Regions from separate parts of the Cupriavidus sp. USMAA2-4 genome, predicted to be linked through region 2. Evidence: predicted binding sites of a transcription regulator. Region 2 holds the regulator's gene; the other holds the start of a gene.

Region 1 (7,320 bases), 720 kb from region 2:
CTGATCGTCGCCTTGGTGAGCCTTTACCTCACCAACTAGCTAATCAGACATCGGCCGCTCCTATTGCGCGAGGCCTTGCGGTCCCCCGCTTTCACCCTCAGGTCGTATGCGGTATTAGCTAATCTTTCGACTAGTTATCCCCCACAACAGGGCACGTTCCGATGTATTACTCACCCGTTCGCCACTCGCCGCCAGACCGAAGTCCGCGCTGCCGTTCGACTTGCATGTGTAAGGCATGCCGCCAGCGTTCAATCTGAGCCAGGATCAAACTCTTCAGTTCAATCTCTGTGTGGTTCCGCGCAGTTGCCTGCGCAAACCTCGCTCTTTCGAGCGGTCGCTCACTCTCAGAAAACTGACTGGCTCCGTCCGAAGACGAAACCAAACATGTTTACTGTGCGAGCACTGATAACTTGCAAGCTAGAAGACCGGGGTCTTCCGCATTCATTATCAAGCACCCACACTTATCGGTGTTTGTTTGTTAAAGAACCACCCTCTCGGGCCACATCCGGCTTTGCCGGTTTGCGTTGCCGCTGCGTTATGTCTGCAGCGAAGGAACGAGACTATAAAGAATTTTTCGAGATCAATCAAGCGATTTCTAGAATTTCTTTATTCGGACGCCGCACTCATTCGAGCCGCGCCAATCCTGCCATTCCCTCCCCGTCACGCGGTGCGCTGCGAGCGAGGGAGCGAATACTAGTCCCTCGATGACTGACTTGCAAGCCGAAAAATGAAAAGCGTCGCTTTTGACACTTGAACGCCGGGACACCGATCCGGGTGAGAACGGCGCCGGCTGGATGTATCCGACGCCAACAAGCACTGCGAGGACATGGTTTCCACTTCCCTCCGAGACAGGACGCCCGGCATGCCTGGCGCGTTCTCGTCGTCTGCACGCTGGCCTTCACCGTCCGCTTCATGGTCTGGATGATGTCCGGCGTCATCGCCCCTCCTGAAGCAGCCTTCGGCCTGAACGCCACCGAGTTCGGCCTGCTCGCTGCCGCCGTACCCCGTCGCCGAAGCGACAGATCCGCCAGGAAAGGCTGACAGCACATCATTGCCTATCGGCATCGGCGGCATCGGCTCCTGCGTGACGTTTCAAAGAGCAGGAAGCTGAATCCGGTCGAGTACCGCCTCAATATCTGAAGAGTCGACCTGAAGGAGCAATGCACTCCGCCAGGATCATTCTCCCGGCTCCTATGATTCAGAGGCGTTCATCGGGCCTTTCAATTGATGCCAGGCTTCTTTTCACGCGATCAAGGCCCTAGTGCACTTCCTGAATGGGCGCTCTCGCATCACGCTCGATCTGCTTGCGCAATGCCGTGAAGCGCTCCTGCACACTCTCCCCAAAGAGAGGATCGGGGCTGCCTGGAACGGTAGCCGCGACTTCCGCCCAGTCCTGCTCGGTCAGCAGTTGCGCTGCGCGCGGCATGACGTGCCTTTCCTCGGTGGAAAGATGATTGCGGTAGTACACGAGATACATGGCCACAGCCGCTTCCAGGGCCGCGCGCGACGTGATCATATCCCGCTCCGCTTCATTGAGACGGCTCAGGAATTCCTCGCCCACCGTGGCAATCACGCGATGCTCTTGCAGAAGCCGGCTGACCACGATCTGCATGCCGGGATCCCGCTCGACGAGCAGGGCGTACGCGACATCCTCGCGCGGATGGTGGACACGATCGCCAAAGTTCCGCATGTAATAGATGATCTCGCCCATCAAACCATAGTTCGGCTGCGCTCCCCGGTGAAAGGCGATCACCTGCTCTTCCAGCAGATCGAGCAGCGTGGAGAAATGGATATGATCGGCATGCCAAACGGCAAGTTGGTCGGTCATGGCGTGCTCCAGGGAGACTGGTCAGGTAAGCGATCCGGCTCGAAGTTAACTCAACAAACCCCGATTTCAACAGTAGTCCCCCGCCACGTTTTGAGGATGATGTAGATCAACAGTGGGCTTCGCTCATTCCCCGCCCACTTCCGCTGGCGCGTTGCCCCTTGCTCGAATGTCGACAGGCATATCGAACTGACGAAGGCTTCCAGCGCAAGCCGCGGGCGCAACAGCATCTTCCGCCCGCGGGCCGCGAATGGGGCAAAGGACAGTGGCCGCGCCGCCAGGCTCGCGGGCTCGCGTAGTGCAATGAAACACCATCGTCTCGAGACCCGGAGACCCGCCACTCCACGACAGGTCCATTGCGCCGGGCCACCTGCTGCGGCCTGCCCCTGGCGTGCCGTCGGCTCGCCACGCTGGTTGCCCGCCACCGCGCCGGCGCCTGGCGGGCACCGGGTCACTGGTCGATCTCGCGCAGCGCGCCGTTCGTTCGCAACGTCGCGGCAAGCACGGCTGGCCGGGTGGTTGCGTTGATCCACCTTCCACTCAGGCGGCACGTGGACATCCCCAACCTTGGCGGCTCCGACGCCCCCACCCACACACGGCAGCGATTTCCCCTTCTGCGCGGCAGCGACGATGGCATCCCTCGATCCCTGGCATCCTCGCACCAAGAATGATCATTTATTACTACGTAATACGTATTGTTTAATACTTTTCGAAACAATCTTTAGACATAATTATGCTTCTGTCTAACTATTGGCACGGATCGAGAGATCCATCATCGTTGCCACGACCGCCGATGGGCTCTCAGCATCCTCCAGCACGTCCTGTGGCTATGACGATCGAGGCCGCGGTGCCTCGCGCATCCCGCTTGAGCACCCGGCCCCGCTCTTCTTCCCTTACTCGGGCTTCACACCCGAATCGCGGATCACGCGCGCCCACAGCCGCGCCTGCCCTTCGATCCAGGCGGCGAACTCCTCCGGCGAATTGCCATAGGGTTCCAGCCCCTGCAGCCTCATCTTCGCCATCACATCGGGCTGCCGGAGGGCATCGGCGATCGCGGCGTTCAGTTTCTGCACCAGATCCCTTGGCGTGCCAGCCGGAGTGAACAGCGGCACCAATCTACGACGAAGACCGGGAGGTCTCCTCATTCCCGCCAGATCCCGCCACCGGCCCGCACAAATTCACCTAGAGTGATGTCTGATGCGGTGCCACATGGACAACAGCCAGGAGAACAACGATGCAACATGGCCTGATTGCTTGGCTGGTGATCGGTGCGGTCGCCGGATGGCTGGCGGGGGTGCTGGTCAAGGGCGGCGGCTTCGGACTGCTGGTCGACATCCTCGTCGGGATCGTCGGCGCCATCGTCGGCGGCTGGTTGGCCGGCCTGCTGGGCATCTCGTTCGGCGGCGGCATGATCGGCTCGATCATCACGGCGGTGATCGGCGCCGTGGTACTGCTCTTCCTCCTCCGGCTGATCAAACGGGCCTAGGCGCCACCGGCGCCGGCCTCAGCGCGATTCCGTCGCGCGGAAGAGCTGCAGCCTATATCGCCGCAGGACATCGCCTGCATCGACCTCGCTCCGCGGGCATCCTGTTGCCGTCATTGCCATTCACGCTGCCTGCCGAAACTGGCAGCAGCGCGTCTTGTCGTGCTTGATTTCGCCTCGATACTGTATATATTTACAGGTACTGTATGGATATACATGCGCGAGGCCATCATGGAACATCTGGTCCGGGTGCAGAACGAATATGACCGCCAGGTCCTGGCCTGGCTGCGCCGACGCATCGGCGACGCGGCGCTGGCCGAGGCTGCCAGGCGGCTCGGCGGCGAACGCAAGCCATATCTGTCCAGCCTCTGCCGCGCGCTGTCGATCCGGCCACCCGCACGCGTGGATTTGCGAGCCGAGGCGCGGCGTGCCGACCTCGCCGTCGGCGAGCGCTACCTGGCGCGCATCCGCACCATCCTCGGCGCATCCGGACAGGCCTCACGGGCCCATTGAGCGCCAATCGGGCGCCCGTGCCGTGCTCCCGGCATCCGGTGTCAGGCCTGCAGCAGTGACGCAACCGGTACCGGTGCGTGATCGAGGTGGAAGCGGCCGACCAGCGCCTCCATCCGCTCGGCCTGCTCCTTCAGCATCGCGGCGGCGGCGGCTGCCTGCTCGACCAGCGAGGCATTCTGCTGCGTCGCCTGGTCCATCTGCACCACGGCCTGGTTGACCTGGGCGATGCCGCCGCTCTGCTCGGCCGAGGCACGGCTGATCTCGGTCATGACGGTGTCGACGCGGGACACCGCCGTGATCGCCTCGCCGATGGTCTGGCTGGCCTGCTCGACCAGTCCGGCGCCGTGCGCCACGCGCTGCGCCGACTGCGCGATCAGCGCGGCGATCTCCTTGGCCGAGGTACCCGCGCGTTGTGCCAGGTTGCGGACCTCGGCCGCCACCACGGCGAAACCGCGCCCGTGCTCGCCCGCCCGGGCCGCCTCGACGGCGGCATTGAGCGCCAGGATATTGGTCTGGAAGGCGATGCCGTCGATCACGCCAGTGATGTCCTCGATGCGGTGGGAGTCGGCCGCGATGTGCCGCATGGTGTCGAGCAGGTGCCGGATCGCGTCGCCGCCACGGCCCGCGACGCCGGCCGCCTCGGCCGCCAGCGTGCTGGCCTCGCCGGCATGGCCGGCATTCTGTTTCACGATGGCGGTCAGCTGTTCCATGCTGGCCGCGGTCTCCTGCAGCGAGGCCGCCTGCTGCTCGGTGCGCTGAGACAGGTCCAGGTTGCCTTGCGCGATCTCTCCCGCAGCCACCAGCACCTGCTCCGCGCCGGCGCGCGTCTCGCGCACGGTGTCCTGCCAGGAGCGCAGCAGGACTTGCAGGTGGCGCCGGATATCGCTGAATTCGTCGCGCCCGCGCACCACCAGTTCGGCGCGCAGGTCGCCCGCGCCGATCCGCTCGACCCAGGCGGCGATCCCGCGCAGGTCTTCGCCCACGCCACGGCAGAAGCCCGCGAACAGGTAGAAAGCGGCGCCGACGGTGAGCAGCGCCAGCGCGCACATCCACGCCAGCTTGTCCTGCACCGCGCCGATACGCGCTTCCAGCATGGCATGGGCACTGGCGCCGAAGGCGCGATTGGTCGCGCCGATGGCGTCGATGGCAGCGGTGGCCTCGTCGAAATACGCCTTGGCCTCGATGCGGATACCGTCGCGGCCCAGCAGCCTGTCCTTCAGGGTCACCGAGAATCCATCGACCGCCGCCAGGCGCGCCTTGGCCGCCTCCACCTCGGCGCGGTAGCCTGGCGCGGCCGCGCTCACGCGCTCGGCGTCGCGCCTGACCGTCTCCACCGCCTCCTGTATCTGCTCGCTGAGCGCGCCCAGCCCGGCCTGCTGCGCGCTCTCGGCGAAACCGCCCTGGCTGATGATGGCGGTACCGCGGCCGCGCGCCAGCGCGGTGAACTCCGCCAGCCTGGGCATGGTCCCGAGCATCAGGTTGATCAGGTAGTACGACCCCGCATCCGGGTCCAGCGCCAGCTCCGAGCGGTCGCCGAGATCGCCCACATAGAGCCGCAGTTGCCTGACCAGTGCGCTGTGCTGCGCGAACAGGGTGGACGCCGGTGCCTGCAGGCCTTCGGTCTTGAGGGTGCGCCATGCCTCTTCGAGGGCGCCGGCCTGGGCATCGAGGCCGAAGCCGCGCGCGTCGGCCGCGAGCTGCGCCGCCTGCTCTCCGGCACGCGCGTCGGCTGCCTCGTAGGTGGCCCGGAAGGCAACGTTGCCTGCCTGCACCGCCGCGGCGGCACCACGCCGGATCTGCACCTGGCGCATCATCTCCAGCGCACGCTCGACCGCGGCGAGCCCGCGCACCTCGGCGCGCGCGGTCTTCAGCTCGGCGAGCGAGGCCTGGAAGACCAGCGACATGGCGCCGGCCAGCGGCAACAGGAACAAGAGTGCAAGCAACAGCAGCTTGCGCGAGATGCTGAGTGCCGCCATCAGGCGCACCGCGGGATTCAACCATCGGGTCATCGTCATGCCTTGATCAAGCCATCGTCGTGGCTTGTATCGGCAGCATCGGAACGAATTGAAGCAGTTTCACCCACACATTTCAGAAATCGTCAAGATGGTGCAAACACATCCCGATTTATGGGCATGAATCCCCATCCAGGTGCGTGCGCCACCTGGATTTTCGGCAATCCGGCGCAGCGCCTGGCGGACTCAGGCCGGCAGCGATTCCACCGCGCGCCAGGCCTGCTCGACCGCGGCGACCAGCGACGGGCTGCCCCCGCTGTCGGCGCCGGCCAGCGCGACATTGCCCACGCCTGCCCGCGCCGCCTGCTGCGCGGCCGTGCCCGCATCATCGCCATCGACGCTGGAAGGCCGGTAGCTGTAGCCGTGCGACCAGCGGTTGACGGTGATGGCCCGCACCAGTTGCGCCGCGCTGCTGCCGGCAGGCGCGAGCAGCCGGTCGAGCTGGGAGCGGATGGCGCGTTCCAGCTCCACGAACGGCGTGCCGAGCAGTAGCGCGCGTCCGGCGCGGAAACGCTCGCGTGCCCGCATGCCGCTGTCCGGCACCGTCGGCACATAGAGCATGTGCAGCACCACCGGGTCCTGCGGTCGCGCGCCGGGGCCGGCCTCCAGCCACAGGTCGCTGTAGGGCAGCGTCGGCGCATGGATACGCCCGGCACCGAGCGCGGCAAAGGCCTGCCAGTTGTCGAGCGCCACCTTGGTGTAGACCAGCGGCGCCTTGACTTCGTCGCGCAGGGCCGCCCGCTGCGCGGCCGGCAGCCCGGGCATCAGGAAGGGCACCATCATGTTGTAGCCGGCCAGCACCACATGGCGGGCCTCCACGCGGTGCAGGTTGCCCTGCCAGCCATAGGTGACGCGCGCGATGTGGCTGCCCGGCTCGACCGCCACGGCGGTGCTGTTCAGGCGCAGCCGCACCGGCGCGCCATCGCGGTCGAGGCGGTCATAATCGAAGCGGGCCTGCGCCAGCGCCCCGGCGCCCGGCGCGACTGCGGGGATCAGGTCCCTTACCAGGCCGCGCGCGATCGACGCATTGCCATCGGCATGGAGCAGCCGGGATGCGGGCGACTTGCCCAGCCGCGCGTCCGGCGGCACCGCCGGCATGCCGGCCCCGGCGGGCAGGCCGATACCCAGCGCATCCCATATGGAGATGCCATCGGCGTCGAGCGCGTAGCTGTCGTTGCTGCGGCTGCGCAGGAAACGCACGCCCGCCAGCCCGAGGCCCGCCTTGTCGCGCAGGAAAAGCGCATAGCGCGTGCGGCGCAGATAGCCTGCCCGGTCGTCGGCCGCCATGCCCGCGAGGTAGTCGGTGCGCCCTTCGGCCAGCCGTGCCAGGGCCTCGCGATCTGCCGCGGGCAGCGGCGCGGCGGCCAGGAAGCGGCGCACCGCGTCGGGCGCCGGCGGCCCGCCCTGCGCGGCCGGGGCCCCGCCGAAGGGCTGGCCGAAAGGATCCCCGGCCACCAGGCGATCCGCGCCGAAGTGCTCGCGATCGA
Region 2 (7,320 bases):
ATATGGGCCGGCAGGCCATTGACCGACACGCGCCCCTGCAGGATCAGTTCTTCCATCTCGCGGCGCGAACCCAGCCCGCCATCGGCCAGCACTTTGTGCAGCTTGGGCGCATCATCGTCGGCCGACAGTTCGCGCACCGGCTTCGCCTTGGTGCGCGGCACCACGGTCTCTTCCTGGTCGAACTGGTCCGAGATCACGAAGCGGAACAGATCGTCGGGGCTGCCAGTACCCTTGGACGCGCCCTGACGCGGCTGCGTGGCCTTGCCCTTGGCCTGCGGGCGGCCGCCGGCCTTGGCCGACTCGCCGGCCGGCTTTGCCGCCCGCCCCTGCTGGCCTTGTCCCGGCCTGCGCTTGCGCGCACCACCTTCGCGGCCACCCGGCGCGGCCGGCACCGGCTGCCCGTCCTGGCCCGGCGCAGCCTGTGCCGCTTCGGCACGGATGGCCTCGGCTTCCGCGTCGACCGCTGCAGCCTTGCGCTTGCCGCGGCTGCGCCCTGCCGACTTGCCGCCTTGAGCCGACGCCGCCGGCGCAGGCTCGCCAGGCGCGGCATCGCCGCCTTCGGGCGCCGCGCCACGGCCGGCCTCTCGATCCTGCGCCGCCTGGCGGCGGCTCGCCACCAGATTGCGCAAGCCGCGCCGCAGGCCCTTGCGGCGTGCGCCGCCCTCGGGAGATGCGCCGGACTCGGCCGCACTGCCGGCATCGCTGCCCGGCGCATCCGCGTGGCGGACGTCTTGCTCTACAGAATCGGACAAAGTATTCACAATCGGATGTTGCATGGGTTCAGTTAGGCAGGCGCTCGTCGCGCGCATCGCGCTCGCCGTCTGCCGGCGTGAGAGCATCGGCCGGCTGGGCGGATGCGGTCTCGGTATCGGGTACGCCGTCGGCCGGCGTCCGCGCGGACGCCTCGGCGGCATGGCTGGCTGGCTCAGGTATCTGCCGCACAGCCTGGGGAACGGCGTCAAACCCGGCGGGAACCTGCCCAGGTGCGGCTTCGATGATCGCCTCGGTAAGCGTCGCCGGCGCCAGGCCGCCGGCGACACGGCCGGCCTCGGCGACCGTCATGCCATCCAGGGCCAATTGCCCCTCCGCATCCTGCCCGGCGGGCACGCCGGCCTGGCCAAGCGACTCGAAGTCAATGGCCTGCTGGTCCAGCAAGGCCGCCTGGATCTGCGCTTGCGCATCCTCCAGCTGGGGCAACTCGTCCAGGGTACGCAAGCCGAGATCATCGAGGAAAGCCTTGGTGGTCGCGTACAGCGCGGGTCGCCCTGGCACATCGCGATGGCCGATCACTTCGATCCATTCGCGGTCCTCGAGCCGCTTGATCACCTCCGTGCTGACGGTCACCCCGCGGATCTCTTCGATGTCGCCGCGGGTTACCGGCTGCCGGTACGCGATGATCGCCAGCGTCTCCATCACCGCGCGCGAGTATTTCGGCGGCTTCTCCGGATTCAGGCGATCGAGGTATTCGCGCATGCCGGGCCGGCTCTGGAAACGCCAGCCACTGGCCAGCGCCACCAGTTCCACGCCCCGATCACGCCAATCCAGACGTAACTCGTCCAGCAGCACGCGGATGGTGTCGGCAGCCACCTCATCGGCGAACAACCGTCGCAGTTCCGCCACGCGCAAGGGCTCCTGCGCGCAGATCAACGCAGTCTCGAGGACGATTTTCGCCTCTTGGGTATTCATATACGGATGTGTGCAGCCTGTCTTTGCACCTGCCCCCGGCGGACCGCCGGAGGATTCGGGGATTTCGGATCCAGCGAGGCCGAAGCGCCATCGCCATCTCATTGCGCGGCCGGCCGGCATGCCGTCCGCATGAAAGCCGCGCGCCCATCTTATTCTGCTTCGGGTTGCCGGGTCAGTCCGGCGGAGAATTGCCCTGCTGCCGGCCTCAGCGCCGGCCGAAAGGCCTCTTGCGTTGCACCGCCCTTCTGGAGCGGCGGATCGGCGCGAACGGGTCCAACCCCTTCCGCCGCAAGAACGATGCAGTCATCCGCACGGTGTTGCGCACCTCCCGTCGCGCAACGCCCAGCCGGTCTTTTGAACCGGAGATCTTGTCAACCGGCATGGCTTGCTGCGAGGTGGCTACGTCCGTCAGCAACATTCTGCCCGGACTGGCCTCAGGACGGCCGTTCGAGTTGCCCGGCCATGCGCGCGGCAGCGCCAGCGCGATAGATACTGCAATGCTGCCGATTGTAGGGCATTCCGGCCCGGCGCTGCAACCGCCGATCACCAGCGCGGCGCCTTCGGCACACCCGACAAAGTGCCTCACGCATCACCAAAACAGAAGAACCCCCTTCAGAACACCACACAGAAGCCGTGTGCGGCGAGCGTGTGCGGCAACATCGCCGCCCGCACAAGCCCGGCCGCACCAAACCCCATCACTGCCACGCCGGCACCGACGCGCACCCAGGGCCGGCGCGACCAGCCGCGCAACGCGCCGGACAGGCCGGACAACATCAGCAGGTTGGGCAAGGTCCCGAGACCGAATACCCCCATCAGCAAGGCCCCCGACAACGCGTTGCCGGCAAGCAACGATAGGGTGAGCGCACCGTAAACCATGCCGCACGGCACCAGCCCCCACGCCAGACCGATGCCGAAACGCCTGAGCAAGCGCGGGCGGACCTGAATCGGGGCGGACGGGGCACCGGCGCGCCGCCCGCGGAGGCGGCCTGCCAGGGCTCCGGCCCCACGCGCCACCAAGCGCTCCAGCGCGGCGAACTGCGGCGCGCGCCCGGCCAGCAGCCACAGGCCGGTGCCCAGCAGGACCATGCTGCCAGCGGCAAACAGGCCGCGCTGCAGCGGCAGGTATTGGGCTCGCCAGGCACCGGCGCCGACCGCGCCCAGCGCGGCACCGAGCAGCATGTAAGTCACCACCCGCCCCGCATGCATGGATAACTGTTCACGCAACCAGTCCCGCGGCCTGCGCAGCACGACGACCGGCGCTTCCGCCTGCGGCCGCTCGACCGCCAGTGCAATGCCGCCGCACATGGCTGCGCAGTGCACGCCACCCAGCAAGGCCAGCAGAAAAACACTGAAAAAGACCGCCGCAGTCAACTTTCGCTCCCCTTCGGATGCCTTCACACAGTAAAATGCAGAAATTGCGCCCTCGCAGCTCAACGACAATAGGCCCCGGCTTGCTCAATTCCATCCCCGTCACCGCGATGTCGCCCCGTTGCTCGTCCTGCTCGCTCGGACACCTGTGCGTGCCGGTCGGCATGAACCGCAACGACATCGAAAAGATCGACTCGCTGGTGAAGGAACGCGTGCGAGTCCACAAGGGCGAGACGCTCTACCGGCTCGGCGAACCCCTGAGCGCAGTCTACGCGGTGCGCTTCGGCACCCTGAAGACACACGTGACGATGGAAGACGGGCGCTCGCAGATCACCGGCTTCCACCTGCCGGGCGAAGTCGTCGGACTCGACGGCCTCGGCGAGATGCAGCACGCGTCGGATGCTACCGCACTGGAAGACACCGAGGTCTGCGTGATGCGCTTCAACGACCTGCAGACCCTGTCGACCACCGTGCCGTCGCTGCAGCAGCAGTTCCTGCGCATGATGAGCAAGGAGATCACGCAGGACCAGGTCATGCTGCTGACGCTCGGCTCCATGCGCGCCGAGGAGCGCCTGGCCGCCTTCCTGGTCAACCTGTCCGAGCGCCTGTCGGAACGCGGCTACTCGTCGACCGAGTTCGTGCTGCGCATGAGCCGGGAGGAAATCGGCAGTTATCTCGGCCTCAAGCTGGAAACCGTCAGCCGCCTGTTCTCGCGCTTCGCCGAGGCCGGGCTGATCCAGATCCGCCAGCGCCACGTCAAGCTGGTCGACGTACCCGGCATCAAGCAGATCTACGGCAAGAGCTGCTGACCAAGCCGAGGGCGCAGGCATCCGGCGCCTTCGACAGGCCCCGTTCTGCCCAGCCCTTCGGCCTGCGCGCATCCCCTACTCCAGTTCGTCGGTATCGCCGAGGCGCACCGGCATCGTATAAAAGGTCAGGGCGCTCGACAGCGAGCACAGCAGCCAGGCCAGCAGGAAGCCGATGGTGTAGACCGCCTCGCGCGAGGCCTCGACCGGCCGCCCGAACAGCCTGAGATCGCTTGGATCCACCAGCGAGAACACCGCGGCGGTTGCCACACCGGCGACCAGGAAGGCCGGCCACAGGACCCACATCAGCCAGCGCAGTCTCATGGCCGCTCCGTGGCTGTCGCGCCGGACACTGCCCGCGCCGCGCCCTGCCGCTCGACCACCAGCCCGTGCCGGCTGACGCCCTCCTCGATCGGCTTGTCGGGATGCGTCATCGCCAGCCAGATGGTCACGCCGCAGGCGGCCATCGCCGCCAGCGGCCCGCTCATCAGCAGCCAGGGCCAGGGTTCCTTCCACCACGGCCGCACGGCCTGCTGCATCGTGCCGGCGTCCGTCAATGATTGTCGGGCGGGTCCTTGCATGGCTTCGCTCCTTGCTGTTACGCACGGCGGCATCGTGGCCGCCCCGCTTGTCTGCCCTGCGGCAATCCCCTCCGCACGCCCTACAGGTCGCGCGGCACGATGAAACTGGTCGATTGGTTCACCTCGACGACATGCCCCTCCTCCTGGCCGCCCTGCACCGTCACGCGGATCTTGTGCGTGCCCTGCCGCGCCTGCTCGAGCGGCACGCGCACGCGGATGGCCAGCAGGCGGTTCGAGGTCGGTGCGAGTTCGCCGGTCGCCCCGTCGGACTCCACGCGCAGCTTGCCGAGTTCCGCACTGTCGGCGCGGATGGTGAACTGCATCGGCGCCTCGCTAGTATTGATCAGCTGCAGGCGGTAGACGTTCTCCACCCAGCGCCCCTCGACTTCGCGCCCGAGGCTGCCGCGGTCGCGGATGATATCCACCTTCAGCGGCGTGCGCAGTGACAGCGAGATGGCGAAGCCCGCCAGCAGTGCCAGCCAGATCGCCGAATAGATCATCACGCGCGGACGCAGCAGGCGCTTGCGCGTCGCCTGGGCCGACCAGCCCTTGCGCATCGCGTTCTCCGACGTGTAGCGGATCAGCCCGCGCGGGTAGTCCATCTTGTCCATCACCTGGTTGCAGGCATCGATGCAGGCGCCGCAGCCGATGCACTCGTACTGCAAGCCGTCGCGGATGTCGATGCCGGTCGGGCAGACCTGCACGCAGATGCTGCAATTGACGCAGTCGCCAAGCCCAGCGGCGCGGTGGTCGGCCTTGCGCGAGCGGCTGCCGCGCGGGTCGCCGCGGCCGCTGTCGTAGGTGACGACAAAGGTGTCGCGGTCCACCATCACGCTCTGGAAGCGCGCGTAGGGACACATGTACTTGCACACCTGCTCACGCATGAAGCCCGCGTTGCCCCACGTGGCGAAGGCGTAGAACAGCATCCAGAAGGCCTGCCAGGGCCCGAGCGCGAACGCAGCCACCTGCCCGCCCAGCTCGCGGATCGGCGCGAAATAGCCGATAAAGGTGAAACCGGTCCACAGCGCCACCACGATCCACAGCAGATGCTTGGTCGCCTTGATGCGCAGCTTGCGCAGCGACCACGGATCGCCGTCGAGGCGGATGCGGGCGAAACGATCGCCTTCGACATGCCGCTCGATCCACATGAAGATCTCGGTATAGACCGTCTGCGGACAGGCATAGCCGCAGAACAGCCGGCCGGCGATGGCGGTGAACAGGAACAGGGCCAGCGCCGAGATCACCAGCAGCACGCTCAGGTAGATCACGTCCTGCGGCCACAGCACCAGCCCGAAGATATAGAACTTGCGCGCGCCCAGGTCGAACAGCACCGCCTGGCGCCCGTTCCACTGCAGCCACGGCGTACCGTAGTAGATCAGCTGCGTCAGCAGCACGAGCCAGACGCGCCAGTTCGAGAAGGCACCGCTGACCGAGCGCGGGTAGATCTTGCGGCGGACTTCATACAACGCCTCGTCGACCGACTCGGTCGCAGGCGCTGCGGTTGCCGGCCCGCCCTTGCGGGCCAGCGGTTCCGTCTCCGGTGCATTCATTGGCTGGCTCCGGCGGCGCACGCGCCCTGCGGCGCGGCGCGATGCACTTTCCTCATCGTGACGCCTCCGGCGCGTTCGACAGCCCCCAGACGTAGGCGGTCAGCATGCGGATACGTTCCGGCGTCAGGATCTCTTCATGCGCAGGCATATGGTTGTTGCGTCCCTTCAGGATCCCCTCGACGATGGTGGACTCCGAGCTGCCGTACAACCATGTGTTGTCGCTCAGGTTCGGTGCGCCCAGCGCCTGGTTGCCCTTGCCGTTGGCGCCATGACAGGCCGCGCAGGTGGACTTGAACGTGCCCTCGCCACGTGCGGCACGGATCGGATCGTAGGCCAGGCCCGACAGGGAACGCACATACTGCGCCACGTCGCCGGCGAGCTTGGCATCGATGACCGCCGAGAACGGAGGCATCACGCCATTGCGACCCTTGGTGATGGTCTGCTGGATGGTCTCCGGCTCGCCGCCGTACAGCCAGTCGTGATCGCTCAGGTTGGGGAAGCCGCGGCTGCCGCGCGCGTCCGAGCCGTGGCATTGCGCGCAATAGTTCAGGAACAGCCGCTGCCCGATCTCTCGCGCCTCCGGATCGGCCGCCACCTGCTTGATATCCATCTTCATGTACTTCGCGTAGACCGAGTTCTGCAGTTTCTCCGCGGCCTGCCGGTGCGCTGCGAGTTCGCCTTGTGTGGAGAACTTCAGCAGGCCGGCGTAGGAACCGAGCCCCGGATACAGCACCAGGTAGCCCAGGCCGAAGATGCAGGCCAGCAGGAACATCCACATCCACCAGCGCGGCAGCGGGTTGTTGAGCTCGCGCAGGTCGCCGTCCCAGACATGGCCGGTGTCCTCGACCGCGCCCTGTGCCTTGGCGACCTTGCGTTGCGAGAACAGCAGCCAGACGCACCACACGATGCCCGCCAGGGCGATCGCCGCGATGTAGTAGCTCCAGAAATCCGAGATGAAGTCGCTCATGAACTGATCTTCCTGCTAGATGTGGTATCCACATGGCTGCCCGCGCCCGCCACCGACGTCTCGTCAGGCAGTGCGAACGGCAGCATGGCCGACTCTTCGTTGGCGCGCCGGCGGCCGGCGGACCAGGCCCACCAGCAGATGCCGAGGAAGAAGAGCATCGACAGCACGGTCGAGAATGCGCTCAGCATGGCCATGGCCTCACTCCTTGGCCGGCTGCCCGCCGGCAACCGCGGTGTCGACCCGCACATTGCGCTTGTTGATGCCCAGGCCCTGCAGATAGGCCACCAGCGCGTCTTCCTCCGTCTTGCCTTCCAGCTCGGCCGGCGCCTTGGCGATCTCGTCGTCCGTGTAAGGCACGCCCA

Evidence for each region. The regulator FNR, encoded in region 2, switches genes on or off when oxygen is low (the NO sensors DNR and NnrR bind a similar motif). The targets are predictions, from matches to a motif close to TTGATNNNNATCAA.
Region 1: a site for FNR is predicted at 1,925-1,938, ahead of BKK79_RS01765 (hemerythrin domain-containing protein). Genes of this name have one in related genera too.

The regions. Positions count from the first base shown of each region.
Region 1 covers NZ_CP017748.1:372,108-379,427, reverse strand. The annotation lists rRNA gene BKK79_RS01770 (16S ribosomal RNA) at 1-280, opposite strand, end outside; partial or broken gene BKK79_RS41415 (hypothetical protein) at 817-996, shown strand; gene BKK79_RS01765 (hemerythrin domain-containing protein) at 1,259-1,828, opposite strand; gene BKK79_RS01760 (tripartite tricarboxylate transporter substrate-binding protein) at 2,719-2,970, opposite strand; gene BKK79_RS01755 (GlsB/YeaQ/YmgE family stress response membrane protein) at 3,060-3,311, shown strand; gene BKK79_RS01750 (hypothetical protein) at 3,540-3,821, shown strand; gene BKK79_RS01745 (methyl-accepting chemotaxis protein) at 3,863-5,836, opposite strand; gene BKK79_RS01740 (NAD(P)-binding protein) at 6,020-7,320, opposite strand, start outside.
Region 2 covers NZ_CP017748.1:4,150,776-4,158,095, reverse strand. The annotation lists gene rluB (23S rRNA pseudouridine(2605) synthase RluB) at 1-776, opposite strand, end outside; gene scpB (SMC-Scp complex subunit ScpB) at 781-1,686, opposite strand; gene BKK79_RS40415 (hypothetical protein) at 1,892-2,272, opposite strand; gene BKK79_RS18505 (sulfite exporter TauE/SafE family protein) at 2,299-3,057, opposite strand; gene fnr (fumarate/nitrate reduction transcriptional regulator Fnr) at 3,138-3,863, shown strand; gene BKK79_RS18495 (hypothetical protein) at 3,939-4,184, opposite strand; gene BKK79_RS18490 (hypothetical protein) at 4,181-4,399, opposite strand; gene ccoG (cytochrome c oxidase accessory protein CcoG) at 4,522-5,991, opposite strand; gene ccoP (cytochrome-c oxidase, cbb3-type subunit III) at 6,044-6,958, opposite strand; gene BKK79_RS18475 (cbb3-type cytochrome oxidase subunit 3) at 6,955-7,152, opposite strand; gene ccoO (cytochrome-c oxidase, cbb3-type subunit II) at 7,157-7,320, opposite strand, start outside.